Regions from separate parts of the Dorea formicigenerans genome, predicted to be linked through region 2. Evidence: riboswitches for the same ligand, from Rfam matches in the RefSeq annotation. Region 2 holds a riboswitch; the other holds the start of a gene.
What was found. Region 2 has a riboswitch for glycine ahead of NQ560_RS00190 (serine hydroxymethyltransferase). Riboswitches for the same ligand answer to the same signal wherever they lie in the genome.
Positions count from the first base shown of each region.

Region 1: it holds a riboswitch for glycine, as region 2 does, so the genes downstream of both, NQ560_RS09145 (GrdX family protein) here and NQ560_RS00190 (serine hydroxymethyltransferase) in region 2, are expected to answer to the same signal.

Region 1 covers NZ_CP102279.1:1,858,710-1,875,396, forward strand. Annotated here, with positions in the region: gene grdC (glycine/sarcosine/betaine reductase complex component C subunit beta) at 1-1,264, opposite strand, end outside; gene grdA (glycine/sarcosine/betaine reductase complex selenoprotein A) at 1,378-1,851, opposite strand; gene trxA (thioredoxin TrxA) at 1,926-2,243, opposite strand; gene trxB (thioredoxin-disulfide reductase) at 2,292-3,230, opposite strand; gene grdB (glycine reductase complex selenoprotein B) at 3,332-4,642, opposite strand; gene NQ560_RS09140 (glycine/sarcosine/betaine reductase component B subunit) at 4,662-5,930, opposite strand; gene NQ560_RS09145 (GrdX family protein) at 6,020-6,412, opposite strand; glycine riboswitch at 6,602-6,716, opposite strand; gene NQ560_RS09150 (alanine/glycine:cation symporter family protein) at 7,084-8,454, opposite strand; gene NQ560_RS09155 (alanine/glycine:cation symporter family protein) at 8,767-10,131, opposite strand; gene purB (adenylosuccinate lyase) at 10,353-11,786, opposite strand; gene purF (amidophosphoribosyltransferase) at 11,908-13,335, opposite strand; gene NQ560_RS09170 (amino acid ABC transporter ATP-binding protein) at 13,492-14,178, opposite strand; gene NQ560_RS09175 (amino acid ABC transporter permease) at 14,190-14,840, opposite strand; gene NQ560_RS09180 (amino acid ABC transporter substrate-binding protein) at 14,938-15,765, opposite strand; gene NQ560_RS09185 (hypothetical protein) at 15,939-16,687, opposite strand, start outside; gene NQ560_RS09190 (DUF5716 family protein) at 16,687-16,687, opposite strand, start outside.
Region 2 covers NZ_CP102279.1:25,185-41,871, reverse strand. Annotated here, with positions in the region: gene sdaAB (L-serine ammonia-lyase, iron-sulfur-dependent subunit beta) at 1-103, opposite strand, end outside; gene lpdA (dihydrolipoyl dehydrogenase) at 124-1,530, opposite strand; gene NQ560_RS00215 (lipoate--protein ligase) at 1,662-2,660, opposite strand; gene gcvPB (aminomethyl-transferring glycine dehydrogenase subunit GcvPB) at 2,724-4,157, opposite strand; gene gcvPA (aminomethyl-transferring glycine dehydrogenase subunit GcvPA) at 4,161-5,471, opposite strand; gene gcvH (glycine cleavage system protein GcvH) at 5,497-5,874, opposite strand; gene gcvT (glycine cleavage system aminomethyltransferase GcvT) at 5,926-7,017, opposite strand; gene NQ560_RS00190 (serine hydroxymethyltransferase) at 7,071-8,312, opposite strand; glycine riboswitch at 8,419-8,529, opposite strand; gene NQ560_RS00185 (acyltransferase family protein) at 8,793-10,781, opposite strand; tRNA gene NQ560_RS00180 (tRNA-Lys) at 10,925-10,997, opposite strand; tRNA gene NQ560_RS00175 (tRNA-Phe) at 11,030-11,102, opposite strand; tRNA gene NQ560_RS00170 (tRNA-Met) at 11,133-11,206, opposite strand; tRNA gene NQ560_RS00165 (tRNA-Thr) at 11,235-11,307, opposite strand; tRNA gene NQ560_RS00160 (tRNA-Tyr) at 11,325-11,406, opposite strand; tRNA gene NQ560_RS00155 (tRNA-Val) at 11,441-11,513, opposite strand; tRNA gene NQ560_RS00150 (tRNA-Asp) at 11,518-11,591, opposite strand; rRNA gene NQ560_RS00145 (23S ribosomal RNA) at 11,659-14,547, opposite strand; tRNA gene NQ560_RS00140 (tRNA-Ala) at 14,775-14,847, opposite strand; tRNA gene NQ560_RS00135 (tRNA-Ile) at 14,887-14,960, opposite strand; rRNA gene rrf (5S ribosomal RNA) at 15,049-15,166, opposite strand; rRNA gene NQ560_RS00125 (16S ribosomal RNA) at 15,286-16,687, opposite strand, start outside.

The DNA.
Region 1 (16,687 bases), 1.4 Mb from region 2:
ATCCTGTAAGTCCGTGTTTTGCAGGGAACTCTCCGATCTCTTTACGGTCGAGCTCTCCTCTCTTAACTGCAAGGGCTGCGATCATCTTGTAGTTAGCAAGCGGTACATCTCCAGCTCCTGCCGGTTTTGTGATATCCGGATTCTGCATCTCTGGTGAGTATTTATCGATGTCTGTAATCTTCATTCCTGCTCTGTCAAGCGGATCTGCTACCAGACTTCCGATTACGTTCTGTGGTGCGGAACCTGTTCCTACACTGTGGCGTCCAAGCATGCTAAGGTCGATCTCCGGATTTACTCCATCGTTCTCTGCAAGGATTACACAGAATCCACCAAGGCAGTCCTCAAGGATTGGAAGACCTTTCTTGATGTGGTCTTTTCCGTTCATTCCAAGTTTTGCTGTACAACCTCCGGCTGTTACTGCTACACACTTGTATGCTCCGGATTTTACTAATGCTGCTGCTTCGATCAGTGCATGTGTCGGTGCTGCACAGAATCCTCTTGCGTCTGATCCTGATGCGCTTACAAGTCCTGCAACCTCTGCTGCAGCCTTTGCAAAGTTACCGCCACCTCTCTGGTTCATGTCTCCACATGCTTCCTCTGCACAGTCAATAACATACTCTACATCTGCTTTTTCGATTCCTGCGTTACGTACTGCATAAAGAAGAGCAAGTACACTTGTTGCTTTACTCATTAAGTTCTCGTGCATTACGTGTGCGCTTAAGTTCTGATCGATATCATGTGCACGTTTTACACATCCAACCAGCTCGTGGTTGAAGTAAAGTCCCTCTGCGTGCTCATCATTTACATATCCCTCGATCTCGGAAAGCTCTACACCGTCTTCGATCTGGGATGAAATATCTTCTGTAATGATTGGGTTTGCTGCAAACTGACCTTTGTACTTCTCTACGAAGTTCTTCTCCAGTTTTACAACTTCAAACTGGTCACTGATCTGTACCAGGAATAAGAACTCTTCCTCAGGCATGATCTCACCGTATTTTCCATAACGGCTTGCATTCTCCATCTTCTTGTCATACCATGGAGCCTCTACCTGTGCCAGCTCATCCGGATGTACATTTCCGATGTATGTCTGGTTTGGCCAGTAAGCTACACAATCCTCATATGAACGAAGATGCTCTGGCACCTCTTTTAAGTACTCTGAATCTGGATTTACGATTCTCTCTGTTGTCTGAGTTGTTCCATTATATAAAACCATGTCAGGAGTATGTGCTAAGACATAACTTGCTCCTTTAATTACACTATTCATTACAGTTTTCCACCTTTCCTAAGTTCGCTTCTCTATTTCCCCATAAATAGAAGAATAGAAAAAGAGGGTCTGACCCTTTCGGGCTTACCCGGGGTCTGACCCTCTGACATATCTTACAGATATTTGCAGTATTCGTCACGGATAGCGCTCATCTCGCTAACGATATCGTCAACGTCGAGTACCATCTCCATCATGCTTACCTGCTCATCATAAACAGCTTCGTCAAACTCTGCCTTCATTTCAGGCTCGCAAACGTGATATACTGTGAGTCCAAGCTGGACCCCTGTCAATGGACCTGCGAATGTCGGATCTCCTGCTGTTACAGTCTCAGCTGCAAGACCTGCAGCTTCACCTTCTGCAGCACCAAGAACTACTACTAAGTTCTCTGCGCCGTATTCATCAGCGAAATCCTTTACTCTTTTCTGATTCTCTAAGTCCATTGCGCCTGCGCTCGTTCAGACGAAACACTCCGTAGATGAAAATACTACTTCAGCACCAGCAGTTTTTACGCACTCTGCGATAGCTGGTCCCGGAATTCCATCACGGTCTCCGATAATTATTGCTTTTTTTCCCTCTAAAATAGCCATAATTATGCTTTCTCCTTTCTTTTGGTAAAAAACATGTTTATTTAAATATATATGACAAAGAACTCACCTAATTATTAGATGTATTTCTTGATCATCGCTTCGATTGTCTCCGGTGTACAATCATCTTTTACAAGCTCATCTACTTTTTCTCCATCTTTGTAGATTGCCATAACCGGAAGGCCAAGAATCTTCTGGCCGATTGCCAGACGACGAGCCTTTGTTGTATTCAGAGATGTAAACTTAAGTTTATCTCCGTATGTGTCAGCGAACTCATGTACCTTTGGCATAAGTGCTGCACAAGGAACACATCCGTCACCGAAAAAGTCAACGAATACATATCCTTCAGCTTCCAGAACCTCTGTCTGGAACGTATTCTTATCTACTTCTATCATTGGTCTGATCCTCCTTTTAAGTCTTATTTATGAAATAGAATATATACTCTACGCCATGCTTCTCTCTACCATAACTGCAGCGATCGCTCCGTCAGCTGCAGCAGTAACAACCTGTCTCAGGCTCTTCACGCGTACATCACCAGCAGCGTATACGCCTGGGATATTTGTATGCATGTCCGCATCAGTTGGAATATATCCTCTTTCATCCATCTCAACACTTCCCTTGAAGATGTCAGAATTAGGAATAGTACCGATGAATCCGAATACTCCGAACATTCCGTCGTCTTCGTCAGCTTCAATCTTAGTAACTTCTCCAGTTTTCACATTCTTAACTGTCATCCAGGAAAGGATTCCATCTCCTCCAACTTCCTCAACAACTGTATCCCACATAAAGTGAAGTTTGTCGTTTTTGAAAGCTTTCTCCTGAATGGATTTTGCTGCACGCAGCTCATCACGTCTGTGAATGATTGTAACTTTTCTAGCGAATTTTGTAAGGTACATAGCCTCTTCAACAGCGGAATCTCCACCACCTACTACATATACCTCAAAATCCTCGAAGAAGTTAGCGTCACAAGTAGCGCAGTAAGAAACTCCTCTTCCAAGGAACTCTGCCTCACCCTTGCAGCCGATTGGTCTTGCATGAGCACCTGTAGCAATGATAATATTCTTTGCCTGATACTCACCTTTTTCACCTTTGAGGACTTTTACATCTCCCTCAAGTGAAACTTCTTTGATTGTGTCAGATACACGCTCAGCCCCAAACTTCTTAGCCTGCTCTGTCATACGTGCAATCAGAGACGGACCTGACTCCGGCTGATCTACAATCTGTCCAGGATAGTTTTCAATCTCATCTGTGATTGAAATCTGTCCGCCATCCTGTCCTTTCTCAACGATAAGAACTGATAAGCGACTTCTTCCTGCGTACAGTCCTGCTGCTAATCCAGCAGGACCTGCACCCAGGACAATTACGTCATAAATTTTGCTCATAACGAAATTCTCCTTTTTTCATTTTTATTCTATAACGCTACATACAATATAGCACATAGTTTTCAAAAATGAAATGCATATTTTTTATAAAATGCACAATTTTACTCAAAAATTGTCTGTTTATCAACCTCTGTTGTAAGAGCTTCAAGAGCTTTCTTAACTAAGGATTTACGAAGTGCGTACTCCTCATCTTTATCCAGCTCCGGATTTCCAAGTGGATGTGGAATAGCGATTGTAGGAACGATTCTGTTAGCTCCAACTGTCATAGAAATTGGAGTTACAGTACACATATGAACTACTGGAAGTCCTGCAGCTTCAATAGCTTTTACCATCGTTGCACCGCAACGTGTACAGGTACCTCAAGTGGAGGTCATGATAACTGCATCAACACCATCAGCGATCAGCTTCTGAGCATACTCATCAGCGAATGCTTTAGCTGATAATACGGCTGTTCCGTTACCAACTGTTGTATAGAATTTATTGTGAAGTTTTCCAATAACACCCTCACGCTCGAACTCACGCATAACGTCTACTGGAAGTACACGGTCAGCATCCTCGTTAGCGTATACCGGATCGTATCCACCATGAGCTGTCTCGTATGTCTCCTCTGTCAGATCGTTAACACCTGTAATGTCATACTCACCATATCTTGTAGCATTAGATGACTCGATGTGATCTGGATTACCCTTCGGAACAATACCACCGGATGTACACAGAGCGATTGTAGCTTTGCTAAGATCTTTGATAGCCGGCTGTGGAGCAACCTTGTCGAATGTCGGCATTGGGAACTCTGTTACGAATGGCTTACCAGCAATCTTCTTAAGAAGCATCTCAACAGCACGTTTTGATCCACGTTTCTCCTCGAATAAGTTTACACGGATACCGTTTGGCATGTAGTTGTCTTCGCAAGAAGCACCAATCTTCTCACCTTTAGCAAGTTTCATAGCAAGTGGAGCTAATTTTCCAATTGCATCTCTCATACCAGCTGCACTGTTCTTTGTAGGAACAATGTATACTTTGTCTTTGAACATATCAGCACCTGGATTCTCAACGTACATTCCTGTAACTACCGGGATTCCAAGCTCCTCTTTGATCATATCGCAAACTGTTCCGCAAGCAACTCCGTAACGTCCTGCGTTGAATGCAGGTCCAGCGATGAACAGATCAGCATTCTGTCCTTTAACCATCTCAAGAATCTCAGCTTTAGCTTTTTCAAGATTCTCGTTGAAGTAAGAGTCACCACATACGATTGTAGCAACGATCTCAGCTTCATCTCCAAATTTCTGAGCAAGAGCGAGTCCTGGTCCTACGACCTCTCCTACGCGAAGCTCTGCAGGGTAATCTGCTTTTTCTTCTCCACCGATATTAGCGAAGAACTGGTTGATATAATGTACAACTCTAATTTTACTCATTATGATTCGTCCTCCCTTTCTATCGTGCACTCAGTACGTTGAATCCTGTCTCGTTTGTTGCGCCAGTCATAACCTGAATCTCAACTTCAAGAGATCCGTCCTCCTGAAGAGTCTTGTCGCTGGCACCAGCGATAACATTAACATAGTCTAAAGTTCCGATAACTTTATCAAGTTTTGGAAGGTGAATCAGCTCATTAGCATTTCCGCCTGTTACTACAGCATCTGCAGCCGGATCAGAGTCAGCAAGTGACTGAGATTTTCCATCACGTCCAGCATACTCATCTGTAATGATAACAGTCTTAACGCCTTCAGCCTCAATTTTCTTTGTATTCATGATAAGGTCTGTATCTGGGTTACCGAATCCCTCCTGAGATACGATTACAGCATCCAGGTCTAAGAAACGGCAAAGTTTTGCTGTCCAGTCAGAAGAACGCATCTTGTCTGCAAGGTAAACGTTCTCATTTGTAAGGATGTGGCAAACAAAGTTAATAGTTTTACCATGCTCCTCGAACAAATCGTGAATAACCGGGTTATTCTCGTGAACATATGTTGGGTTTTTATCACAAGCAGATACACAGTTACCGGATACGATAGCTCCGTCCATGATCTCTGTTGGTGTCATCAGAGTAGAAAGTGTCTTCTTAGCATCTACTCCGTATACATATGTGTCATGAAGAAGTCCCTGGCTCTGTAACATCTGTACATAAGCAACTCTCGGAAGATCTGGGAATTTTTCTTTTCCTTCCATAACCCCGTATGTCTCATAAACCTTTGTCTCATCTGGTGTAAGATCACGTGCTAATTCCCCAAGATATACAGCAACTCTGAATCCAGCGAAACGAACAGCTTTCTCATAATCATGCTGTTTGATGTTATCAACTGGCTCACATACCATAACAAGATTTAATGTTTTTGAGAATGGTGTATACTGTGCTCCAACACCTGTCATATCGATGATACCTTCCTGGAATCCAACGATCTTACCAGCTGTAACAACAGCCATTCCTTTTAATGCATAAGTTTTTCCTTCACCAACTGTATCTACTTTGTTGATTACTCCCGGGAAGACTCCTCCTCTTCCTTCAACCTTTACACGTGGCTCGATAACGTCTTTAACCGGTGTGATTCTCACTGACTCACCTGGTCTAGCAATATCAAATGATACGCTCTTAATGTGCTCATCCTCAAGAGCAACAGCCTCTACAGCTTCTTTGTTTACATAAAGAATTCCATCTTCGATCTTAGACTCTGCTGCGAACTGGATATCCTTAATGTAAATGTGTCCCATTTCCAATCTTCTCACTTATGGTTCCCTCCTTCAAGAATTTTGATATTATTGTGTAAGCTAAATGCTTTAACAACCTCTCGCTACTCGACCTACCACACATCTGCGGATGAAATAGCGCTTTGTAACAGGGTCCAGTCAATTAACTGGAAGTCTTTGAATGTTTCTGGCATGAATTCTCTGTACTTTTCTGACTTGAATTCAAACTTTGCACAGGATCTTATGGCTCCTTCTATAATTGACAGTGACCTCTCATCCAGTTTTCCGGCTTTACGTGAGATCATAACCGACTTATATGGTGTTTCATTCGGCTTCACGCTTCCAGATAATGGATGTGATAAAAGCAAATGTCCTTCGTGTATTCTGTCTCTAACTTTCCCCAATACATCCTCATAAGAAATCTCACTATAATCCACTTCATGCTCTTCATCAAGCATCTGTGGAACTAATGGATTGTTCGTTATTATAATGTAATCTTTCTTCATTTTTTATCCGCCTTCCATTTTTGATTTCTTACATAGATGAAATAAGTATTGTGTCATTCTTCCCAGCTATCCGGTAGGATTAAAAAAAGACGATACAACACCAATATTGTGTGTGCATCGCCTTTCTGTCTTTTGTCTTGACCGTCCTTCTTAGATAGCCTTTCTCTTCAACACAAGATTCAGAACGCAGTCCCTTTCTCAGTCCTTTTGCCTGAAAGTTTCACCCCTGATATGTTCACCAACATACCTTGGCTTGCCTCTTCGGCGGTCTTCTTTAGTAAAGACTCTCTCTTAAGAAAGATCATCCCGCTATTCACTTTTATTTTATAGAGACAATGAATATCTCCCATTGCCTGTATCTATAATAACGTATTGTTAATTTATTTGCAACCCTTTTGCCATAACTTTCTTTTTTTAGTCATTATGCACATTTCGCAATGTCCCTTTTTGGTCACAATTGCCATTGCATTTGTTTTGTCTATAAATAATATATTCAGTTTTTCACAATATTCTATTAGTTCACAAACAATTTTGCCTTTTTATTATAAGATGTTCTACTTTTATTTATTAGCACTCCTTAATTTAGTGCTTTATCACAGTAAACTCCAGTTTATTTGCAACTGGAGTTTACTGATTCTACTATCAATTATTCAATTATTTATTGACACCATCTATGAATTATTTTTCTTTTTAAAGTTTTTAAAGTAATCTTCATGCACCTGGCTGATTACTTTACTCAGCGCAAATAATGCAAGAATATTTGGTACTACCATCAAAGAATTGAAACAATCTGCCATATTCCATACAAGATCAACTTCTGCAAGTGATCCAAGGAACACACAAACCGCTGCAGCTGCAGAATAGATTTTCACTGCTTTCGGTCCAAACAAATATTTGATATTAGCCTGACCAAAGAAATACCATCCTATGATAGTAGAAAAAGCGAAGAAGAACATACAGATGGCTACGAAGATGTCTCCGCCTTTTCCATATAATGTAGAGAATGCATACTGGCTAAGTTCTGCTCCTGTCTTTCCGCTCGGGATAGATTTCGTTGTCAGGATAACAAGCGCTGTCAGATTCAGTACAACGAATGTATCAATAAATACACCTGTCATAGCTACAAATCCCTGTTCTACCGGATGATCCACTTTAGCTACTGCATGCGCATGTGGTGTGGATCCCATACCAGCTTCGTTAGAGAACAATCCTCTTGCTACACCTTTTGTAAGTGCAAGCTTCACAGTTGCACCGGCTGCTCCACCGACTACAGAGCTCGGAGAAAATGCGCCGATAAAGATAGATGCAAATGCATAAGGAATATTTTTATAGTTGTAAATAATTACGATTAATGAGCCGATAATATATAATGCTGCCATAAACGGAACAATTGTCTCCGTAACTTTTGCAATTCGTTTCATACCACCCATGAATACGAAAATTGCGATTACTGCTACTACAAGACCCATAATCCACTGTGGAATACCAAACGCTGTATGGAATGATGCCGCAATAGAGTTAGACTGTACTGCATTACCCATAAATCCAAGTGCAAGTGTAATCAGTATTGCAAAAATTCCAGCAAGAACTTTTCCAAACGTCCCCTTGAATGCTGCTCTTATGTAGTAAACCGGTCCTCCTGTGACCTGTCCGTCCGCTCCGACCGTCTTATACTTCTGTGCCATAATCGCTTCTGCATAGATAGTTGCCATTCCAAGGAATGCTGCGATCCACATCCAGAAGATTGCTCCAGGTCCTCCAATTGCAAGTGCTGTTGCCGCTCCGGCAATATTACCGGTTCCTACCTGTGCTGCAATTGCTGTTGCCAACGCCTGGAATGATGACATTCCATCCGCTCCGGCTTCTCCTTTCTTACTGAACAGACCGCCAAAAGTTCTTTTCATTCCTTCGCCAAATCCTCTTACCTGGATAAACCCAAGTCTGAATGAGAACCAAAGGCCCGCACCTAACAGTGCAATAATCAGTACGTAGTTTGACATGTAATTCTGAATCGTCAATACAATGTTATTTAATGTCTCCATAAAACGACCCCCTTTTTTCCTTTTCGAAAGACATTTGTAATAATGTATTCGTGCTTCTCGAGTTTTAGTATAACCGAAATAAATCTTTTTTTCAATAGAATTTTCTGTAAACAATGATTATTTTTTATTTGTTTTAGTTTTTTCTTATATATATTCTTTTATTGTAATACATTAATCACTATTTTCTGAATATATATGCATTATTATTTTAAATTAACCAACCAGTTTTTAACATTAAAGAAGCCCGGCAGTTTTAATTCTGCCGGACTTCTTTTCTTAACACTATCTTAGCTTATGTTTTTATTAATTAGTTTATTTTGCTTTGTTAAAGTTGGTGAAGTAATCTTTATGTACCTGGCTGATTACCTTGCTCAATGCAAACAATGCAAGGATATTCGGGATTACCATCAAGGAGTTGAAGCAATCTGCCATATTCCAAACAAGATCAACTTCTGCAAGTGATCCAAGGAATACGCAGCACGCTGCTAATACAGAGTAAATCTTCACTGCTTTTGGACCAAACAGATATTTTACATTTGCCTGACCAAAGAAGTACCATCCGATAATGGTTGAAAATGCGAAGAAGAACATGCAAATTGCAATGAATACATTTCCACCTTTTCCATATAATGTAGAGAACGCATACTGGCTAAGTTCCGCTCCTGTAAGCCCTGTAGGAATAGACTTTGTTGTCAGGATAACAAGTGCTGTCAGATTCAGTACGATAAATGTATCAATAAATACACCAGCCATAGCCACAAATCCCTGTTCTACCGGGTGATTAACCTTTGCTACTGCATGAGCATGCGGCGTAGATCCCATACCAGCTTCATTAGAGAACAATCCTCTTGCGACACCTTTTGTAAGTGCTAATTTTACAGTTGCACCGGCAGCACCACCGACTACAGACTGTGGAGCAAATGCTCCTACAAAGATAGATGCAAATGCATATGGGATATTCTTGTAGTTGTAAATGATAATGATCAGGGCGCCTACAATGTAAAGAGCTGCCATAAATGGTACGACTGTCTCTGTTACTTTCGCAATACGTTCGATACCACCTGCGAATACGAAAAGCGCAATCACTGCTACGGCCAGACCCATAATCCACTGCGGAATACCGAATGCTGTATGGAATGCTGCTGCGATAGAGTTGGACTGTACGGCATTACCCATGAATCCGAGCGCCAGTGTAATCAATACTGCAAAAATTCCAGCAAGGACTTTTCCAAATGTTCCTTTGAACGCTGCTCTTATGTAGTATACCGGACCTCCTGTAACTTGTCCATCGGCTCCGACCGTCTTATACTTCTGAGCCATGATAGCCTCTGCATAAATGGTTGCCATTCCGAGGAATGCTGCGATCCACATCCAGAAGATTGCTCCAGCTCCACCAATTGCAAGTGCTGTTGCCGCTCCGGCGATATTACCAGTTCCTACCTGTGCTGCAATTGCTGTCGCAAGCGCCTGGAAAGAAGACATTCCGTCTTTTCCTGCTTTTCCTTTCTTACTGAACAGACCGCCAAAAGTTCTTCTCATACTTTCGCCAAATCCCCGAACCTGGATAAAACCAAGTCTGATTGAGAACCAAAGACCTGCTCCAAGAAGTGCAATTACCAAAATGTAGTTTGACATGTAGTTCTGAATTGTCAATACAATGTTATTTAATGTCTCCATATAGTTTCCCCCTTTTCACTTTAGATAGACATCATTAGTTACATTTTGAAGTTTTGCGAAGTTATTTGTAACTTGCTAACTTCTTTTACATAGAATTATAGTTTATTAGCACAAAATTTGCAACCAATTTTAATATAAACAGTGATTAATTTTGACAATTTGCAAAAATGGACTAAAAAAGAAGCGAGTTTCCTCGCTTCTTAATACATTTTTCTGTATATTTATACATTAATTTCTGCTGTCATGCCAAGCACATCTTTATTAGCTTCCAGAACTGGATCCACAACTTTTTTCAGGAAATTTTCCACCTGAAGCGGCGCGCGTCCAACATATTTTGCCGGATCCATCGTCTTCTTTAACTCTTCCTCATTCAGACCAAATGCCGGATCTGCTGCAATCAGGTCAAGCAAGTTGTTATCCAGACCTTTTTCCTTCACATTACGTCCGGCCTCCATAGAAAGCTCACGGATTCTCTCATGGAGTTCCTGTCTGTCTCCGCCTGCTTTTACTGCATCCATCATAATATTCTCAGTTGCCATGAACGGAAGTTCAGACATTAGCCGTTTCTCAATCACCTTCGGATATACAACCAGTCCATCTACAACATTCAGACAAAGATCCAGGATACCATCAATTGCAAGGAATCCTTCTGGAACGCTGAGTCTCTTATTTGCAGAATCATCAAGTGTTCTCTCGAACCACTGTGTTGCAGATGTGATCGCAGGATTAAGTGCATCAATCATCACATATCTGGAAAGAGATGCAATACGCTCACTTCTCATCGGATTTCTCTTGTATGCCATAGCAGATGATCCTATCTGCGTCTTCTCAAACGGTTCCTCTACTTCTTTCAAATGCTGGAGCAGGCGAATGTCATTGGAGAATTTGTGTGCACTGGCTGCAATTCCTGCCAGTACATTCAGTACTCTTGTATCAACTTTTCTGGAATAAGTCTGTCCTGATACCGGATAACATGCTTCGAACCCAAGCTTCTTTGCGATCATCGGATCAATCTGATCGATTTTTTCCTGATCTCCATCAAAAAGTTCCAAAAAGCTTGCCTGAGTTCCGGTCGTTCCCTTAGAGCCAAGAAGCTTTAATGTACTTTTTACATATTCCAGATCCTGAAGATCCATCAGAAATTCCTGCATCCAAAGTGTTGCACGCTTTCCAACCGTCGTCGGCTGTGCCGGCTGAAAATGTGTAAAGGCAAGTGTCGGCTGATTTTTATAATTATCCGCAAATTTTGCAAGTTCTGCAATAACATTTATCAGTTTTTTTCTTACAATTTCAAGTGCCTCAGACATTACAATAATATCTGTATTATCTCCTACATAGCATGAAGTTGCTCCCAGATGAATAATTCCTTTCGCCTTCGGACACTGCTGTCCATATGCATACACATGAGACATTACATCGTGGCGCACAACTTTCTCACGTTCTTTTGCCACCTCATAATTGATATCTTCTGCGTGAGCTTTCAGTTCATCGATCTGCTCCTGTGTAATGGACAGTCCCAGTTCTTTTTCTGTCTCTGCCAGAGCGATCCAGAGCCTTCTCCACGTCTTAAACTTTTTATCCGGTGAAAATACATACTGCATCTCCTTACTTGCGTAGCGCTCTGAAAGCGGGCTTACATATCTATCGTAGCTCATTTTTCTTCCTCCCTGATATACCACATTTAAGTGATTTCTTCACATATTATTTCTACATTATCATTATACAGGATACCTTCTCCTGCTATCAACACATTTAATAAAAAATCACATTTCACAATTAATCAAATGCATGAGAAATGTCCTCTGTCGGAACTTTCATCGGATAATTTCCAGTAAAGCATGCATCACAATACGCCAGTTCTCCGACCATATCTTTCAACTTATCGATTTTCATATACCCCAGTGAGTCAGCACCGATCATCTCGCGAATTTCATCCGTCGTATGAGAATGTGCAATAAGCTGATCATTGGACGGTACATCCGTTCCAAAATAACAAGGATGTAAAAACGGTGGAGAACTAATTCTTACATGAACTTCTGTTGCTCCTGCCTTTTTCAGCATTTTTATAATATTCGCACAGGTTGTACCACGTACGATAGAATCATCGACCATGACAATTCTCTTTCCTTTTACTACTTCCTCGATAACATTTAGTTTAATCTTAACACTGCTCTCCCTCTGGCTCTGCTTTGGTTTGATAAATGTTCTTCCCACATAACTATTCTTATGAAAAGCCATACCATAAGGAATTCCTGACTCTTCTGAATATCCTTTTGCAGCTACCAGACCGGAATCCGGCACACCAACTACAAGATCTGCCTCCACCGGATAGGACTGTGCCAATGCTTTTCCTGCCGTAATTCTAGAATGATAAACATTAACTTTATCAATTGTACTGTCCGTTCTAGCGAAATAAATATACTCAAAAATACATCTCGCCTGCTTCTTAGGAGAGATTGCCATAGATTTATCTGATGTAATGCCATTCTTTGTAAAGCTTACAATCTCACCTGGTTCTACATCTCTTACAAATTCGCCGCCTACTGCTGCGATCGCACAGCTCTCTGATGCAAGAAAATATGTATTGTCTCTTTTTCCGATACAAAGCGGACGTAGTCCGAACGGATCTCTCGCTCCAATCATTTTTCTTGGAGAAATCACAACCAGTGCGTAAGCACCTTCTATCTTTTGCATGGCATTACGGACAGCTTCCTCTGCTTTTGCCGTCTTCAGTCGTTCTCTTGCAATATGATACGCGATTACTTCTGAGTCAATGGTCGTCTGGAAAATCGCTCCTGTATATTCCAGTTCATGACGAAGCTCCACAGCATTTGTCAGATTACCATTATGGGCAATTGCCAAAGTACCTTTCACATAGTTCAGAACAAGTGGCATAGCATTTTCTACCTTCGTTGCCCCTGCAGTTGAATAACGGACATGTCCGACACCAAGATTACCTTTCAACCCTTCTAAGGCTTCCTCATCAAACACTTCGTTTACAAGGCCAAGCCCCTTCTTCGAATGAACTTTGCGCTCTCCGTATGTGTCTGTCACTGCAATTCCACAGCTTTCCTGTCCTCTGTGCTGCAAAGCAAATAAACCATAATATACAGATGGTGCTACATCTCCTCCATCCATATCATATGCTCCGAATACACCACATTCTTCACCCATACCTGTTGTTATCTTCTCATAGTTGCTCATGAATGTAACTCCTTCTTCCTATCAGTCATCAGATGTTTTTAAGTATAATACAAGGCAGATGGAAATGCAATTGCCCCACCTGCCCTTAAGTCTTACTTAGTCATTATTTTTATTTTGGTTTATTTATTAGTATTATTAATATTAAGACCCCATTTATTAGTTTTCTCTAAATTTCCCAAGGAATTCTTTCATTCTTTCGTTAGAAGAACCAAATACTTCCTCCGGCGTTCCTTCCACAGCAATATAACCGTTATCCATGAAAATTACATGATCTGAAACATTTTTTGCAAAATTCATTTCATGTGTAACGATCACCATTGTCATGTGCTCTGCAGCCAGATCTTTGATGACTTTCAGAATCTCGCCGGTAAGCTCCGGATCCAGTGCTGAGGTCGGTTCATCAAAAAACAGAATATCCGGATTCATAGCAAGTGCACGGGCGATCGATACTCTCTGCTGCTGCCCACCCGAAAGCTGATACGGATAAGCGTTTTCCTTATCAGAAAGTCCCATCTTCGCAAGCAGCTCTCTCGCCTCTTTGTACACTTCCTCTTTTTTTCTCTTTTGCACACGAAGCGGTGCATCTGTGATATTCTTCATAACCGAATAATGTGGAAACAAATTGAAATTCTGAAACACAAGTCCAAATGTTCCATCATAATTGATTTCTCCATCATCCGGTGTCTCAAGTCCTGTTGCACAACGAAGAAGTGTAGATTTTCCGGAACCGGATGGCCCGATAATTCCAAGCACTTCTCCTTTATCTACTTTTAGAGAAATGTCTTTTAATACTTCCACTCCTCCAAAATTTTTCTTCACATTTTTTATTTCCAGAAGACTCATGACTTTTCCTCCTACCGATAATAATTCATTTTCTTCTCAATCCGTTCCATAATAAATGCAACCACAAGATTCAGTATGTAATAGAATAGAGCCGCAAATGCATATGGGAGCATGGATACCTGGCCGGAAGCAAGTGCTTTTGCCATCGTAAACATCTCTGTCACACCGATTGTAAATGCAAGAGATGTATCCTTTACAAGTGTAATGGTCTCATTTGTAATTGCCGGAAGGATTCGTTTAATGACCTGCGGAAGAATAATTCTTATGAACGTCTGAGCCTTTGTGTATCCAAGTATCTTGGCAGCTTCATACTGTCCTTGCGGCATAGACTCAATTCCCCCGCGATAAATTTCTGCAAAATATGCTGCATAGTTCAGTACAAATCCAATTGCCACAGCCATATTCTTCCAGGACTGGGAAATCTGTACACCCAAAATATAAAACGGTCCAAAATAGATCACCATAAGCTGAAGCATCAGCGGAGTTCCTCTCATCACTGATATATAAAGTTTAAAAATCGTACTGATAATCTTATTCTTTGACATTCTGCCAAAAGAGATCAAAAGTCCTAACGGCAGAGAAAATATCAATGTCGCTGCAAATATCCACAGTGACGTAACCATTCCTTCTCCTAATTTTTGTAACATGACTGATGTTGCCATACCAAAATTCCTCCTCGCGAATCATTGTCATCGCTTTTCAAGAAAAACGGGCCACCCGTTTTCAGGACGACCCGGTCTTTCCAGTTAGTCTGTTTATTTATTTTCCAATTGTTGTGATATCTTCACCAAACCATTTTGTAGAAATCTTTGCAAGTGTTCCGTCTGCCGCCATCTCTTCCAGCGTCTTCTGAACCTGATCTTTTACAGCATCATTTCCTTTTGCAAATCCAACTCCGTACTGCTCAGAAGCAATTTCATAATCGAGAATCTTAAATTCCGCAGAACGTGATTCAATCTGATACTTTGCTACTACAATATCCATTGCGACAGCATCAACAGCTCCTGATTCCAGATTCATAAATCCTGTATTGTAATCTGGAATGATCTCTGTTGAAAATGTAGAGCTAAGTTCTGTATTATCTTTTAATGCTGCCTCTGCGGAAGAATCTGTCTGTACATCAACAGTCTTTCCTGCAAGATCCTTTTCGGAATTGATTCCAGAATCTGCTCTTACGACAAATACCTGCTGATTATCAAGATAAGGCTCTGACCATGTATATTCATCTTCTCTTCCATTCATGGTAAATCCGTTCCAGATACAGTCAATCTCTCCGGATTTCAAAAGTGCATCTTTAGAATCCCAGGCAATCGGTTCCGGATTGAATTCCCAGCCATTGCGGTCACATACTTCCTTGGCCAGCTCTAAATCAAATCCTGTATACTCACCGTCGTCTCCTACAAATCCCATCGGCGGAAAATCCTGATCGAATCCTACCGTAAATGTATCTCCTTCTTTTTTTTCTTCAAATGTAGCTGCAGAGTCTTTTGAATCTGCCGATTTACTACTGTCCTTTCCACCACAGCCGGCAAGAACCGTAACAACTGCCAGTGAAAGTGCAACTAAAAGTGCAGCTCTCTTTTTCATCTTTATTATCCTCCTGAACTCAAAGCTTTTTTCGCAAATCCCGATTCGAATTCAACCTCGAGAAATACCTTTTTCTTTCGAATCTCCTATTGCTTTTCGATGCGGTGTAATCTTTTATCAATTTACCAATTGATTACTTTACCACGCTAAATCGCTTTGTTATAGTAACATATTCAGGACTTCTTGTCAATCCTGCGGTTCTCGCTTTTCCACGTAATCAGCTTCTCATCAGAAAAATCCAGATCATTTTCCTTCTTTGCTTCCTCCATCTCTGCTTTAATCTTTGCAGACATTGAAAGAAACATCGAATTCCCGGATAACATTTTTACATAATCTTTTTCCGGAAGTCCCCGATAGCAGCAATAAATATATGCTTTCAGCATATCTTCTTCCTCACAGATGCTGTAAGCCTCCTTAAACATCAGTGCTGCTTCTTTATAAAGAAACAGGTATCCATAAGCGCTACCGAGACAGCCGTATATTTTTCCATAGAATTTTTTATTCACGGACTCATCCCAGTCCTGACTTAAAATGGATTGATATACCAAAATCGCAGACTCATATTCTCCTGATTTCATTAAACTGTCCGCCTTATACTTCGCACGTTCTACATCTCTTTGGTTTTTCAGCTGTTCCAAAAGATTCTGAATCTTCACGATCTCTGATGGTGCATAAATCACAGATCCTTTCAATATTGTAAGTACGAACTCTTCTAATGTCGCATTCTGATCCAGATCACGGCGCAGATCCTCTGCCATTTTTGCAAGACCAAGTTCGTCTTCCAACCAGTCACACAGTCTACGGTTCATAATTGTATAATCAATTAAATACAAATTATTACACAGATAATAACATAATTCTTCAATTGTATAAATTCGCATATGCACCCGGGAAATCTCGTACGGGCGCTTTGCACGTTTAC
Region 2 (16,687 bases):
CAAAGAGCTGCCTGGCCGTGTAACCGATCCTGGCAGCTCCCGCTGTATGGGAACTAGATGGGCCGACCATGACTGGTCCTAAAATATCAAAAATACTTCCCATATATCTGTTCCTTTTCTCAATTATTTCTTTTTCTTAGGCATTACATGGATAGCTCCACCTTCGATTTCTTCCAATGCCTCTCCGATTCCTTCATTATAGGTCGGATGTGCGCGCATTCCTTTCAGGAGCTGTGATACTGTCAGCTTATTTGCTACTGCAGTTACAAACTCACCAATCATATCAGTTGCTCTTGCACACATCATCTGTGCCCCGACAATCACGCCGCTCTCTTCTTCTGCAACGATTTTAATAAATCCCCGCTCCTCTTTTGTGATGAGAGATTTTCCGTTGGCACTCATAATGAACTTACCAACTTTGACGGAGATACCTTTTTCTTTTGCCTCATCTTCTGTGATACCGACAGATGCAATCTCAGGATCTGTGTACACACAACCCGGAACTACATTGACATCTACAGACACTTCTTTTCCGGCAAGCTGCTCTGTAACCTGGATTCCCTGTGCACTTGCCGCATGCGCAAGCTGTGCTCCAAAGATCAGATCTCCGATTGCATATACACCCGGAATACTTGTCTCAAATTTTTCGTTTACAACAACACGTCCTCGGTTCATCTCCGGAGTCGCATCCTCTGCGAATAATCCGTCTGTGTTCGGGCATCTTCCTACTGCACAAAGTACATACTGAGAAGTTACACTCTCTTCTTTTTCTTTCTCTACATATTTACAAATGTACTGGTCTCCGTCTGCTTCTACACCCTGTACAGCAGCTGCTGTGTGAATATCAATGCCACGTTTTTTCAAAATCAATTTCAGATTCTGAGAAATCTCCTTATCCATATTCGGAAGAATTCTCGGAAGTGCCTCAAGAATCGTCACCTTACAGCCAAGTTCTGCGTAGACCGTTGCGAATTCCACACTGATAACTCCGCCACCGATAATTGTAAGGCTCTCCGGCACACTCTTCATACGGAACAGTTCATCACTGGTCAGGACTCCCGGAAGATCCATACCCGGAATCGGCAGGATCAACGGCTTAGAGCCTGCTGCCAGAATAATATGTTCTGCCTCCAGAATCTTCTCTCCGTCTTCAGACACAACTTTTACTTTCTTATCTGGAAGAAGGGTTCCTTTTCCGGCGATCTGGTCAACTTCGTTGCCCTTAAACAGCCCTTCCACACCGGAAACAAGCTGCTTTGTTGTCTCTTCTTTATATTCAAATATTTTTTCAAAATCAAATGTTACATTTTCTGCATGGATACCAAAGCGCTCACACTCTTTTGCGCTTCTGTATACTTCTGCTGCATGAATCATTGCTTTTGCCGGAATACATCCACGATTCAGACATGTTCCGCCTGCTTCTCTTGCCTCAATAACAGCTGTTTTAAATCCAAGCTTCGCTGCTTTAATGGCTGCCACATATCCTCCCGGTCCGGCACCGATCACGATTACATCATATTTCTCGCTCATACTGATGTCCTCCTGTAATTATCCACAATACTGCCAAATGGCAGTGTCTTTTTCCACAACTTCTTTCATATCTTTCCACCTTGTTCAACTGGATGTAACACTTAAATTGAATTCGGAAAGACATTTTTCTGCTAGAGTTCTTCCTCTTTTATCCACTCGATAATATCTGCTATCATCTCTTCTTCCTGCTTGTCCTCGGCCCAGTAAAGACTAAGCTCTGAGCAAATATTCTTCTTATGATAACGGATACCTTTTAAATACTTCGGAAGCTTCTCGATTGTCATAGGTTTCAGCGAATCCGAGTACACATTGACATCAGAGATTTTTCCTTTATCCACCTGGAACTGAATATTCATCTGCCCCCACGAAAATCTCTTTGATATCTCATACTGGAAATCAATTTTCCGTCCATAGCGCCAGTCCCAGGAAGAAAAATGTTTCGTCCGCTGTTCGATTTCTTTCTGATCCAGATCTTCCATCTTACACTCTTTCGATGTCAGACCATAAACTTCTTCAAATGCTTCACGAAGTGCTTTTTTCAATGCTTCCAGTGTAAGATCCGGTATGTAATCCACCAGATTAGTCACTCTTGATTTTACAGAGTCCACACCTTTGGACTGTAATTTTTCCTTTGATACAGTCAGATATTTGGAAAGCATCTCTTTGTTAACATTCATCATCAATGTTCCGTGATGATAGCAATGCTGCTCCTGCTCATAAAATGCATTTCCGGAAAATTTCTTTCCATCAATCAAAATGTCATTTCTTCCGGACTTCTCCGCTTTTGCACCTAACTTTTGCACTGCTTTGACAATGACTTCCAACTGTCTGTCAATGCTATAATTTTCTTTTGACACGAGAAATGTGAAATTCAGATTTCCCAGGTCATGATATACCGCTCCGCCACCGGAAAGACGACGTGCCAGATGTCCTCCATTTTCCTCAAGACTATCAACTTTACATTCTTTCCAGGCATTCTGATTTCTTCCGATTACAACGGTATTCTGATTCTGCCACAAATATAAAATACACTCCTGAGGTTCACAGTGGAGGAGTAAATACTCCTCCACTGCAAGATTTTTATATGGATGAAACTGACCGCTCTCAATGTAAGTAATCTTCTCTACCATATGCGATCCCCTTATCCTATTTTCAAATAATATCTTTCGCTTTTATTTACACTACTTCTGAAATTACGCCTCAAAGTTATACTTGAGTACCGGATGTCTTGCTGCCTCTACCTCATCCATTCTTGTGACCGGTGTTGTCACTGGTGCCTGAAGCAGGCTTTCCGGATTCTCAAGCGCGTCATTGTAAAGCTTACGAAATACCTCAATTGCATGATCCAGTACTTCTTTTGACTCTGTCTCTGTCGGCTCTACCATCAGCGCTTCATGTACGATTAATGGGAAGTACATTGTAGGCGGATGGATTCCGTTATCCAGAAGTCCTTTTGCGATATCCATTGCAGATACGCCTGCTTTCTTCTTAAGATCTTCCAGACTCATAACAAACTCATGCATGCATACCTCATCATATGCCATTGTATAGAGGTCTTTTAACTTGTTCATCATATAGTTCGCATTAAGGACTGCGTTCTGGCTTGCCTCCGGAATTCCTTCTTTTCCAAGTGTCATCAGGTACGTCAGTGCTTTGACAACTACAAGGAAGTTTCCGTAGAATTCTTTCATCTCACCGATGCTGTGCTCTGCTTTCTCCATTGCCAGAGCCCCTTCTTTTTCTACCACTCTGTAGGATGGCAGGAACTGCATCAGCATGCTCTTGCAGCCAACCGGTCCGCTTCCCGGACCGCCTCCTCCATGAGGTGTTGAGAATGTCTTATGAAGATTCAGATGAATAACATCAAATCCCATATCTCCAGGTCTTACAGTTCCCATAACTGCATTCAGGTTTGCTCCATCGTAATAGCAAAGACCACCGCATTCATGTACGATTTCTGTAATTTTTAAAATATTTTTGTCAAACAATCCAACCGTGTTCGGATTGGTCAGCATCAGTCCGGCAGTATCTTCCCCACAAGCTGCCTTTAACGCTTCAAGGTCTACTCCTCCGTCCGGTGCAGATGCAATGCTGACCACTTTATATCCTGCCATTGTCGCACTGGCCGGGTTTGTTCCATGTGCAGAATCCGGTACGATAATCTTCGTTCTCTTATCGTCTCCTCTGCTCTCATGATATGCCTTAATGAGCATCAGACCTGTGAACTCTCCGTGAGCTCCTGCTGCAGGCTGAAATGTCATACCGTCCATTCCTGTGATCTCGCACAGATATTCTTCGGATTTTTTCAGAACTTCCAGGCATCCCTGTACAGAATGTTCTGGCTGCAGCGGATGGATCTGGGTAAATCCCGGCAATGCTGCCATATCTTCATTAATTTTCGGATTGTACTTCATCGTACAAGATCCAAGTGGATAGAATCCATCATTGACTCCATGGGATTTCTTTGCCAGTTCTGTATAGTGTCTGGAAAGGTCATTCTCAGACATTTGCGGAAGGTGAAGCTCTTTTTGTCTTGCATCCTTCTCGCCAGGTTTTTTGATTTCTACATCGCAGGCTGGGAGCATGCTCATGCCCCGTCCGGCTCTGCTTTTTTCAAATACTAACATGCTCTACACCTCCTTTAAAATACGGACAACTTCATCCATCTCTTCTTTCGTGTTCATCTCGGTACAGCACCATAATACTCGGTGGTTTCCAAGTGGATATCCTCCCAGAATTCCATGCTCTTCCAGCGCCTTTAATGCCTCGCAAGGACATTTTTCAGATACAGTTACAAATTCATGGAAGAATTCTCCCTTATTCTCTACTTTAAATCCGATTTTATCAAGCTCTGCTGCCAGATAATGTGCTTTGGAAGTAGACTGAAGCGCTGCTTCTTTGATTCCTTCACTTCCCATAGCTGACATGTACACGCCAACTGCCAGCGCGCAAAGTGCCTGATTGGAACAAATGTTACTGGAAGCTTTTTCTCTACGGATATGCTGCTCTCTTGCCTGAAGTGTTAATACATATCCGGTCTTTCCATTGTGGTCTTCTGTCTGACCGACAATTCTTCCCGGAAGCTTTCTCATCATGCCTTCTGTGGCTGCCATAAATCCTAAGTATGGTCCTCCAAATCCAAGTGGAAGTCCCAGTGGCTGTCCATCTCCAACTGCCACATCTGCACCGTACTCTGCCGGTGTCTTAATGATTCCAAGGGAGATTGGATTTACGCCCATGATATATTTTGCCCCGGCACCATGAGCAATTTCCCCAATTGCCTGTGCATCTTCCAGATTACCGTAATAGTTCGGATGCTGGATGTAGACACATGCTGTCTGCTCATCAATATGCTCTTTTAAGTAGTCAAGATCTGTCACTCCGTCTTTTTCCGGAATGACTTCAATCTCCATTCCATTTCCATGACAATATGTCTGGATCGTTGCCAGTGCATCCGGCAGGATTGCTGCTGATACGAATGCTTTCTTGCGCTTTCTCTCCTGGCACATTGCCACACCTTCTGCTACCGCCTCGGCACCATCATACACGCAGGCATTAGACACGTCCATTCCAGTCAGATCACAGATCATTGTCTGATATTCAAAAATGGACTGTAAGATTCCCTGACTGATCTCTGCCTGATACGGTGTATATGCTGTCAGCAGATTTTCTTTTGAAATCACACTGTTCACTATGGATGGAATAAAATGTCTGTATGCTCCTGCACCTCGGAAAATGGTCTTGAATACCTGATTCTTTGATGCGATATTTTCCATCTCTCTGCGGACTTCCAGTTCTGACTTTCCTTCCGGAATATTCAGTCCGCCTTTGATTTTAACCTCATCAGGAATATGTGCGAACAGATCCTCGATAGAATTGTATCCGATTTCTTTTAACATTTCCTGACGTTCTTCTAACGTATTCGGTACATAGCTTCCCATATGCCGTCCACCTCCCGTCTTTGTCTTACTGCTCGCTTGCTACAAATGCCTCGTATTCTGATGGGGATAATAATTCCTCTTTCTCAGATACTTCTTTTACTTTGATAAACCATGCATCATATGGTGCTCCGTTGATAGATTCCGGTGCATCTAAGAGCTCCTCGTTAATCTCACACACAACTCCGGAAACTGGTGAATATACATCAGAAACAGCCTTTACAGACTCAACATCTCCAAATGCCTCACCAACGGATACGCTGTCTCCCTCTTCCGGAAGATTTACAAATACTAAGTCTCCAAGCTCAGACTGTGCGTAGTCTGTAAGACCAATTGTAACAACATCTCCCTCTTCTTTTACCCACTCGTGTGATTTTGCATATAATAATCCTTCTCTGATTTCCATCTTAATAATCTCCTTTTTTATATATTCTCTTTTTTAATCCTTCACTAAAACTTATTTTGCTCTCTTGTAGAATGGCAGTGCAATGACTTCTGCCTCGACTTTACGTCCTCTTACATCTACTTCTACTTTATTACCAATCTCTACACTTCCGGCATCTACTAATGCCATTGCGATTGGATATCCCAGGAATGGACAATGTGTTCCGCTTGTTGTATGTCCGATTTTCTTTTCTCCAACATAGATATCCTGATGTTCACGGATAATTCCTCTTCCGGTTACTTTGAGTCCGATTCTTGTAATCTTCGGCTCACCACGCTCTTCCATGGCTTTCTTTCCGATGAAGTCTTCCTCTTTTCCCATCTTGACTGCAAATTTCAGGCCTGTCTCAAGTGGTGATATTTCATCATCCATCTCATGTCCGTACAGCGGCATTGCTGCTTCCATACGAAGTGTATCTCTGGCTCCAAGTCCACATGGAATCAACCCTTCGTCTTTTCCGGCCTCTAAAAGTGCATCCCACATTTTCTCAGCATTTTCACTTGCCAGATATAACTCGACTCCGTCCTCTCCTGTGTATCCTGTCTTGGAAATGATACATGGGATTCCAGCTACCTCTGTATCGAATACTGCATGATAATATTTCTTTGGAATGTTCTCTTCTGCCGTTAATTTCTTCAGGATCTCCATTGCTTTTGGTCCCTGAAGTGCAATCTGCCCATACTCAGAAGATGCATCTGTAAATGTGACCTCTCCGAATTGATGGTCTAACATCCACTGATAATCTTTATCTTTGTTCGCCGCATTTACTACGATAAAGTAATCATTATCTCCACGTTTGTATACAATCAGGTCATCTACCGTTCCACCATTCTCGTTACACATCGGGCTGTATCTTGCCTGCCCATCTACCATGTTGGTAAAATCATTTGTCAGCAGCTTCTGCAGGTTTGCAAGTGCATCTTTTCCCTGGCACAATACCTCTCCCATATGAGACACATCGAAAAGTCCTGCTTTTTCTCTAACTGCCATATGCTCTGTGATAACACCTGTTCCATACTGTACCGGTAAGAGATATCCTGCAAATGGAACGATCTTACCGCCTGCTTTCACATGCGCACCATAAAGTGGTGTTTTTAACTCCATATCATATCCTCCTTCTTGTTTTTAATAGGGACGTTAATTATAGGTACATTAATTTATTCATATAATGGATATTTCTTGCAGATTTTTGTAACTTCATCTCTGATTTCATCTGCCTTTGTCTCAAAGTCTGTCACTGTCATCTTGATCAGTTTTGCGATTATCTTCATATCCTCTTCCTTCAGTCCTCTTGTTGTAACTGCCGGTGTACCAATTCTGATTCCACTTGTTACAAATGGGCTTGCCGGATCATTTGGTACTGAGTTCTTATTGACTGTGATGTAAACCTCGTCCAGTCGGTTCTGAAGTTCTTTTCCGGTAATGTTCATGTTCTGAAGATCTACTAACATCAAGTGGTTATCCGTTCCACCACTTACCAGATTGAAGCCTTCTGCAATCAATGCATCTGCAAGTGCTTTCGCGTTATTCACTACCTGCTTCTGATACTCTTTGAACTCTGGTTTCAATGCCTCTCCGAAGCAGACAGCTTTTGCTGCAATAATATGCATCAGCGGACCCCCCTGAGTTCCCGGGAAGATTGCTTTGTTAATTGCTTTTGCATGTTCTTCCTTACACATGATCACTCCGCCTCTTGGTCCTCTCAGTGTCTTGTGCGTTGTCGTTGTAACTACATCTGCGTATGGAACCGGATTCTGGTGAAGTCCTGCTGCAACCAGTCCTGCGATATGTGCCATATCTACGAAGAGATAAGCGCCAACTTCTTTTGCAATATCTGCAAAGATATCGAATCGGATCTCTCTTGGATAAGCGGAAGCTCCTGCAACAATCATCTTCGGCTTACATTCATGTGCAAGTTTTCGAATCTCATCGTAATCCAGTACTCCGTCATCATTGATGTTGTAAGGAACAAAATTATATAAAATACCGGATTGGTTTACCGGTGATCCATGTGTCAGATGTCCGCCGTGTGCCAGGTTCAGTCCCATTACTGTGTCACCCGGTTTAATCAGTGCCTGATATACTGCATTGTTTGCATTTGCTCCTGAATGTGGCTGAACACATGCATGATCACAGCCAAATAATTCTTTTAATCTCTCAATTGCCAGATTTTCAACGATATCTACATTCTCGCAGCCCCCATAATATCTCTTGCCCGGATATCCTTCTGCGTATTTATTTGCCGGTACAGTTGCCATAGCCATCATCACTGCCGGGCTGATAATGTTCTCAGATGCAATCAGCTCCAGGTTTCTTCTCTGGCGTCCAAGCTCCAACTCAATTGCTTTTCCAACCTCTTCGTCATAGTTCTTCACATAATCTGTTACCTGTTCAACCATGTTCATTTTCTAATCATCCTCCAAATTTCCCCAAAAATTTTTAAAAAAGGGTACAAAAAAAGCAGGTAAAAAATAATTTCTTAACAATCTTAAGACTAATTATTTTTTATCTGCCTCTGTCCTTTCACCTGAAAGATTACTTACCGGTCTTCGCGTGTATGGCAGGTAAGTTACTTCTTCGGTACAATCCCTTCCATTGTTCTCCAGAGTGTTGTCCAGACCCGTTCCTTTTGCCTGAGAGTTTCTGCTTGCCCCTTCGGCTCCAGTCTATCATTCCATGTGTCGCGTCTCACATGATAGTGGTATCTCACAAGTCCTTCCTTCAACTTAACCTCAGAATACAGCTGTCTGATAATAAAGTCAAGCGTTAAATATTTTTCTTACTTGTTAGAATTCTATCAGTGATTATCGTTAAATATCTGACACCGTATTTACAGCCTTTACGCCAGTTTTACATGCGTTTTTCTCAGTAAATAACAACTATTCTGTACTTGTATCTGTACGATTGTCATTGCTACTATCCGTATTGGAATCTGTACTACTGGCATTACTGCTGTCCGTACTTGTATCTGCACCACTGCTCAATCTTGACTTAGGAATTTCGATATTCTCTTTCTTATATGCAGCCAGTACAGCCTCCTTGATACATTTTGCATATGCTTTCGCACCTGCCGGGAGCAAATGTGTATCGTCTGCATCAAAATACTCATCATGACCCTCGCTTGCAGCATACCAGTCGATCAGATATGTATGATTATTTTCTTCTACAAATTTTTTTATCTTGCTGTTGCTTTCCTCTTCGAACGTATCATGCGGAATCCGGACTGTTGTCAGAAACAATGGCATATCCTTTCCTATCTTCTCCCGAATATCTTCAAGTTCACCATTGATCGGACTGTTCGAAAGTGATGCAAATATTACGCCTTCTCCTTCCCATTTCTTTTCGTCAATGTAGGAATCAAGAACTTGTTTACCAAGTGATGTAATCCGTCCGATTTTTGTATCACTGACGCTGTTGGGAAATATTTCATAAAAATCATCTGTCACATCAACTGCAATAGAATCTCCGATGAGCAGGAGATTTAAACCTTCCAGAATCTCATCATCTGTCAGATCAGCCGTACAGATGGTATCATCACTCTCTGAGCCTTTCGCGTTCTGCTTTGCGAGTTGTTCTTCCGTCATCTTACCTGTCTCTTCTGCCTTTGCCTCACGTTTTTGCAATGTATCCAATGCATTTTTCTTCGGCACGAATACCATACAAAGTATCAGTGACACAGTCAGTACAAATGTACCTGCCATTACCTTCAAACTTCTTCTTGCCACCTGTACCTGACGCTTTTTCTCCTGTCTGGATTTCGGTCTGCTTCTTAAAATGTTCAAATATTCCCCAATAATACCATGGCGGATCGGCGTCTCGATAAAACGATAAGAAAGCTCTGCCATGACAACACTTAATACAATCTCAATTAATGTAATCCACCAGGATGCCTTTATCCCCTTACTGATTAACAAAATGATTGGATAATGCCACAGATATATGCTGTATGAACGATCCCCAATCCATTTCAATACTGGGTTACTTAAGAATCTGCTAAGCCAGGTCTTTCGTCCTGATACTGCATAGACCATCAATACGGTCAGAATTGTTCCAACAAATTGTCCTCCTCTGTACCAAAAATTACTGGAACCATTGATTGCTATCGTCATCACAAGCAATGCTGCAAAAGACACACTGCCCAAGACCATATTGACACTTGCCGAAAGTCTTCTTGGAACCATCCGGTACTCCCACAGAATTGCAAGTAATGCACCGAACAGAAGAGAAAATGCTCTCGTGTCTGTCCCATAATATACCCGGCTGGCATCCTGCTGTGGATCAAATAATACAATCATCAAAATAACTGAGATCAGCGCCAGCAACAACGTTACTCCGGCAAACAAAAGACCTCTCTTTGCCCGTCCCTCTCCTCTGCTTTTTGCTAACTTATAGATTCCCAGAAGAATCAATGGATATATCAGATAAAATTGTGTTTCAATCGCCAGTGACCAACAATGCGTAAATGGGGATGGTACTCCGGCCGCTTCAAAGTAAGATACCTTATTAAAAATCTGCCACCAGTTATTAAATCCCAGAACAGATGCCAGGAAATCCTTGCAGCCCTTTGTAAAAATAATCCTGTTTACGACTGCGCTGACAAATATTATAACAACTGCCATTGACATGACTGCAGGAACAAGACGCCTGATACGTCTCAACCAAAAGTTCTTCAAATCTATTGTTCCTTCTTCTTCCACTTCGGAAATCAGAATACCTGTAATTAAATATCCTGATAAAACAAAAAATACTGTCACACCAAGAAAGCCGCTCTTAAATAAAGCCAGCTTCAAATGATATGACAGTACCATAATAACCGCAATTGCTCTTATGCCATCAAGCCCTGTGATGTATCTTCTCTTTTTCCCCATAACTCTTCATCCTCATTTGTACTTTTTATTGTTTAGCTCATAACTTCTGTTGCCTCTCCTGTCGTCTATAATATCTCTTATACATAATATTAAATAAAAGTACAAAAAAAAGCAAGAACCTTTAAAGTTCTTGCTTGTCTACATGAGCGTGCGGGGATTCGAACCCCGGACAACTTGATTAAAAGTCAAGTGCTCTACCACCTGAGCTACACGCCCGTTTCTTCCATTATGCATATCATAAAGGAAAATGCCCAGAACCGGAATCGAACCAGTGACACGAGGATTTTCAGTCCTCTGCTCTACCAACTGAGCTATCTGGGCATTCATCACATCAGCTATTGCCAATGTAAGTTGCGGGGGCAGGATTTGAACCTACGACCTTCGGGTTATGAGCCCGACGAGCTTCCAGACTGCTCCACCCCGCGATATTAAAATTTCTCTTTAAAAGAGTTAAGCCGATGATCGGACTCGAACCGATAACCTGCTGATTACAAATCAGCTGCTCTGCCAATTGAGCCACATCGGCGCAAGCCTTTAGGCTAATGGGTGGAGGTGGATTCGAACCACCGAAGCATTAAGCAGCAGATTTACAGTCTGTCCCCTTTGGCCACTCGGGAATCCACCCATATTCAATATAACTAACAACTTTTAAGTTGTAATGGGACCAATAGGGCTCGAACCTATGACCCTCTGCTTGTAAGGCAGATGCTCTCCCAGCTGAGCTATGATCCCATAACGACCCAGAAGAGACTCGAACTCTCGACCTCCGCCGTGACAGGGCGGCGCTCTAACCAACTGAGCCACTGGGCCTTATGAAGGATGTACCTTCAAAATCGCATATAAGAAACTTTTTAACATCTTTACCTATCCACCTTACTTGGTTATGCCCTCGACCTATTAGTAACAGTCAGCTCCATGTGTTACCACACTTCCACCTCTGTCCTATCTACCTCGTCGTCTTCAAGGGGTCTTACAACTTGCGTTGGGATATCTCATCTTGAGGGGGGCTTCACGCTTAGATGCCTTCAGCGTTTATCCCGTCCCGGCTTGGCTACTCTGCTATGCTCTTGGCAGAACAACAGATCAACCAGCGGCCAGTCCATCCCGGTCCTCTCGTACTAAGGACAGCTCCTCTCAAATATCCTACGCCCACGCCGGATAGGGACCGAACTGTCTCACGACGTTCTGAACCCAGCTCGCGTACCGCTTTAATGGGCGAACAGCCCAACCCTTGGGACCTACTTCAGCCCCAGGATGCGATGAGCCGACATCGAGGTGCCAAACCACTCCGTCGATGTGAACTCTTGGGAGTGATAAGCCTGTTATCCCCAGGGTAGCTTTTATCCGTTGAGCGATGGCAATCCCACTTTATACCACCGGATCACTAAGTCCTACTTTCGTACCTGCTCCACCCGTCGGTGTCGCAGTCAAGCTCCCTTCTGCCTTTGCACTCTTCGAATGGTTTCCGACCATTCTGAGGGAACCTTTGAGCGCCTCCGATACCCTTTCGGAGGCGACCGCCCCAGTCAAACTCCCCACCTGACATTGTCCCCCGACCTGTTTAAGGCCGCTGGTTAGAAACCCAGTACTGCAAGGGTGGTATCCCAACAGCAGCTCCACGGCAACTGGCGTCACCGCTTCAAAGCCTCCCACCTATCCTGTACATGCAATACCGAATCCCAGTATCAAGCTGGAGTAAAGCTCCATGGGGTCTTTCCGTCCTGGCGCAGGTAACCAGCATCTTCACTGGTATTTCAATTTCACCGGGTGCATTGTTGAGACAGTGCCCAAATCATTACGCCTTTCGTGCGGGTCGGAACTTACCCGACAAGGAATTTCGCTACCTTAGGACCGTTATAGTTACGGCCGCCGTTTACTGGGGCTTAAGTTCAAAGCTTCGCTTGCGCTAACCTCTCCCCTTAACCTTCCAGCACCGGGCAGGCGTCAGCCCATATACTTCACCTTTCGGTTTTGCATAGACCTGTGTTTTTGCTAAACAGTTGCTTGGGCCAATTCTCTGCGGCCACCTCTCAGTGGCACTCCTTCTCCCGAAGTTACGGAGTCATTTTGCCGAGTTCCTTAACAATGCTTCTCCCGTCGGCCTTAGGATTCTCTCCTCATCCACCTGTGTCGGTTTACGGTACGGGCGCGATACAAACAATAGCGGCTTTTCTTGACGCATGGCTCACACTCTTCCCTACTCTTAATTCGGTACGCATCACATCTTCGGATTGCCGTACGGATTTGCCAGTACGACTCCTACCTTGCTTGCGCCGGGCTTTCCATTCCCGGCTTGTGCTCTCCACACGTGTCCCCACAGTTCTGTTATATCGCGGTACAGGAATTTCAACCTGTTGTCCATCGGTTACGTCTTTCGACCTGGCCTTAGGCCCCGACTTACCCAGAGCAGATCAGCTTTACTCTGGAAACCTTAGATATTCGGCCGGAAGGATTCTCACCTTCCTCTCGCTACTCATTCCGGCATTCTCTCTTCTATACAGTCCACAGCTCCTTATCGGTACTGCTTCTTCCCGTATACAATGCTCCTCTACCAATGTACAAGTACATTCCTGAGCTTCGGTAGTGTGTTTCAGCCCCGGACATTTTCGGCGCAGGACCTCTCGACTAGTGAGCTATTACGCACTCTTTGAATGTATGGCTGCTTCTGAGCCAACATCCTAGTTGTCTTCGAAATCCCACATCCTTTTCCACTTAACACACATTTTGGGACCTTAGCTGCAGGTCTGGGCTCTTTCCCTTTTGACTACCCAACTTATCTCGTGCAGTCTGACTCCCATACACCATCTACGCGGCATTCGGAGTTTGATATTCTTCGGTAAGCTTTGACGCCCCCTAGGAAATTCAGTGCTCTACCTCCGCAAGACTTGTATGAGGCTAGCCCTAAAGCTATTTCGAGGAGAACCAGCTATCTCCGGGTTCGATTGGAATTTCTCCCCTATCCACACCTCATCCCCACCCTTTTCAACGGATGTGGGTTCGGACCTCCATTGCCTTTTACGGCAACTTCATCCTGGACATGGATAGGTCACCCGGTTTCGGGTCTACTCCGACTGACTCTTCGCCCTATTCAGACTTGGTTTCCCTTCGGCTCCATCCCTTAAGGACTTAACCTCGCCAGCCAGCGTAACTCGCCGGACCGTTCTACAAAAAGTACGCGGTTCCACATTTAAAGTGGTTCCACAGCTTATAAACATATGGTTTCAGGTTCTTTTTCACTCCCCTCCCGGGGTCCTTTTCACCTTTCCTTCACAGTACTATGCGCTATCGGTCACTAAGGAGTATTTAGCCTTACGGGGTGGTCCCCGCATATTCAGTCAAGGTTCCACGTGTCTCGACCTACTCTGGATACCGCCATGCCAATCGACCTTTCACTTACGGGGCTTTCACCCTCTCTGGCCGGCCTTCCCAGGCCGTTCTGTTAAGTCTTTTGGATCAATTCCGCGGTCCGAACCCCGGAGTGCACGCACTCCGGTTTGGGCTCTTCCGGTTTCGCTCGCCGCTACTTCCAGAATCACATGTTGTTTTCTCTTCCTCCGGCTACTTAGATGTTTCAGTTCACCGGGTTCCCCTCCTAACGTTATGTATTGGCGTTAGGATACCTGAGGTTTGCTCAGGTGGGTTTCCCCATTCAGAGATCTCCGGATCATAGGATATTTGCTCCTCCCCGAAGCTTTTCGCAGCTTATCACGTCTTTCATCGGCTCTTAGTGCCAAGGCATCCACCATACGCTCTTATTAGCATAACCAACTTGCTCTCATCCACGGGAATGAATGATTGCTTACACATGCATAGCGTTGCATGCGTTGGCTTCTAGGTCAATTTTTTGAATTCGTTTTCTTCGAATTGTGTAGTAATTATTACTCTGTTTATAACAATTACCTCGGATGTCTTGATTAGATATTTAATATCTTATCTATATTTCTTATATGCAATTTTCAAGGTACATGACTGATGATTTTTTCAATCATCAAGTGGAGAATACGAGATTCGAACTCGTGACCTCCTGCTTGCAAGGCAGGCGCTCTCCCAACTGAGCTAATCCCCCATATTTAATTTTCTCAACCTATGAGCTTTTTCAAAGGTCTGGGCTTAAGTGGACTCGAACCACCGACCTCACGCTTATCAGGCGTGCGCTCTAACCAGCTGAGCTATAAGCCCATCTTAAAATTTGGTTGTTCGCTTCCTGTTGTCAGCGAACGACTTAAAAATATATTCGTTCATTTTCAATGAACTCATTATTTTTATAGTCTGGCAGCCACCTACTCTCCCATACCGTCTCCAGTAAAGTACCATCGGCCGCTTAGGTCTTAACCATCGTGTTCGGGATGGGAACGGGTGTGTCCCCTAAGCGCATCGCCACCAGAAATACTTATTAAGCTTTTTACAGCCTTAATAACTAAATAACAGACAACAACCCTTACTTTTTCCGTTTTAGTTGGATTGATTCGGCTGCTTTGCAACCTACTTTATCCATCTTCCTTAGAAAGGAGGTGATCCAGCCGCACCTTCCGATACGGCTACCTTGTTACGACTTCACCCCAGTTATCGGTCCCACCTTCGGCAGCTCCCTCCTTTCGGTTGGGTCACTGACTTCGGGCGTTACTGACTCCCATGGTGTGACGGGCGGTGTGTACAAGACCCGGGAACGTATTCACCGCAGCATTCTGATCTGCGATTACTAGCGATTCCAGCTTCATGTAGTCGAGTTGCAGACTACAATCCGAACTGAGACGTTATTTTTGAGATTTGCTCGGCCTCGCGGCTCTGCCTCCCTTTGTTTACGCCATTGTAGCACGTGTGTAGCCCTGGTCATAAGGGGCATGATGATTTGACGTCATCCCCACCTTCCTCCAGGTTATCCCTGGCAGTCTCTCCAGAGTGCCCATCCTAAATGCTGGCTACTGAAGATAAGGGTTGCGCTCGTTGCGGGACTTAACCCAACATCTCACGACACGAGCTGACGACAACCATGCACCACCTGTCACCGATGTTCCGAAGAAAAGCTTCCATTACGAAGCGGTCATCGGGATGTCAAGATCAGGTAAGGTTCTTCGCGTTGCTTCGAATTAAACCACATGCTCCACCGCTTGTGCGGGTCCCCGTCAATTCCTTTGAGTTTCATTCTTGCGAACGTACTCCCCAGGTGGACTGCTTATTGCGTTAGCTGCGGCACCGAATAGCTTTGCTACCCGACACCTAGCAGTCATCGTTTACGGCGTGGACTACCAGGGTATCTAATCCTGTTTGCTCCCCACGCTTTCGAGCCTCAACGTCAGTCATCGTCCAGTAAGCCGCCTTCGCCACTGGTGTTCCTCCTAATATCTACGCATTTCACCGCTACACTAGGAATTCCACTTACCTCTCCGACACTCTAGCTGCACAGTTTCCAAAGCAGTCCACAGGTTGAGCCCATGCCTTTCACTTCAGACTTGCACAGCCGTCTACGCTCCCTTTACACCCAGTAAATCCGGATAACGCTTGCCCCCTACGTATTACCGCGGCTGCTGGCACGTAGTTAGCCGGGGCTTCTTAGTCAGGTACCGTCATTTTCTTCCCTGCTGATAGAAGTTTACATACCGAAATACTTCATCCTTCACGCGGCGTCGCTGCATCAGGCTTTCGCCCATTGTGCAATATTCCCCACTGCTGCCTCCCGTAGGAGTCTGGGCCGTGTCTCAGTCCCAATGTGGCCGGTCACCCTCTCAGGTCGGCTACTGATCGTCGGCTTGGTGGGCCGTTACCTCACCAACTACCTAATCAGACGCGGGTCCATCTCATACCACCGGAGTTTTTACCACTGTACCATGCAGTACTGTGGTCTTATGCGGTATTAGCAGCCATTTCTAACTGTTATCCCCCTGTATGAGGCAGGTTACCCACGCGTT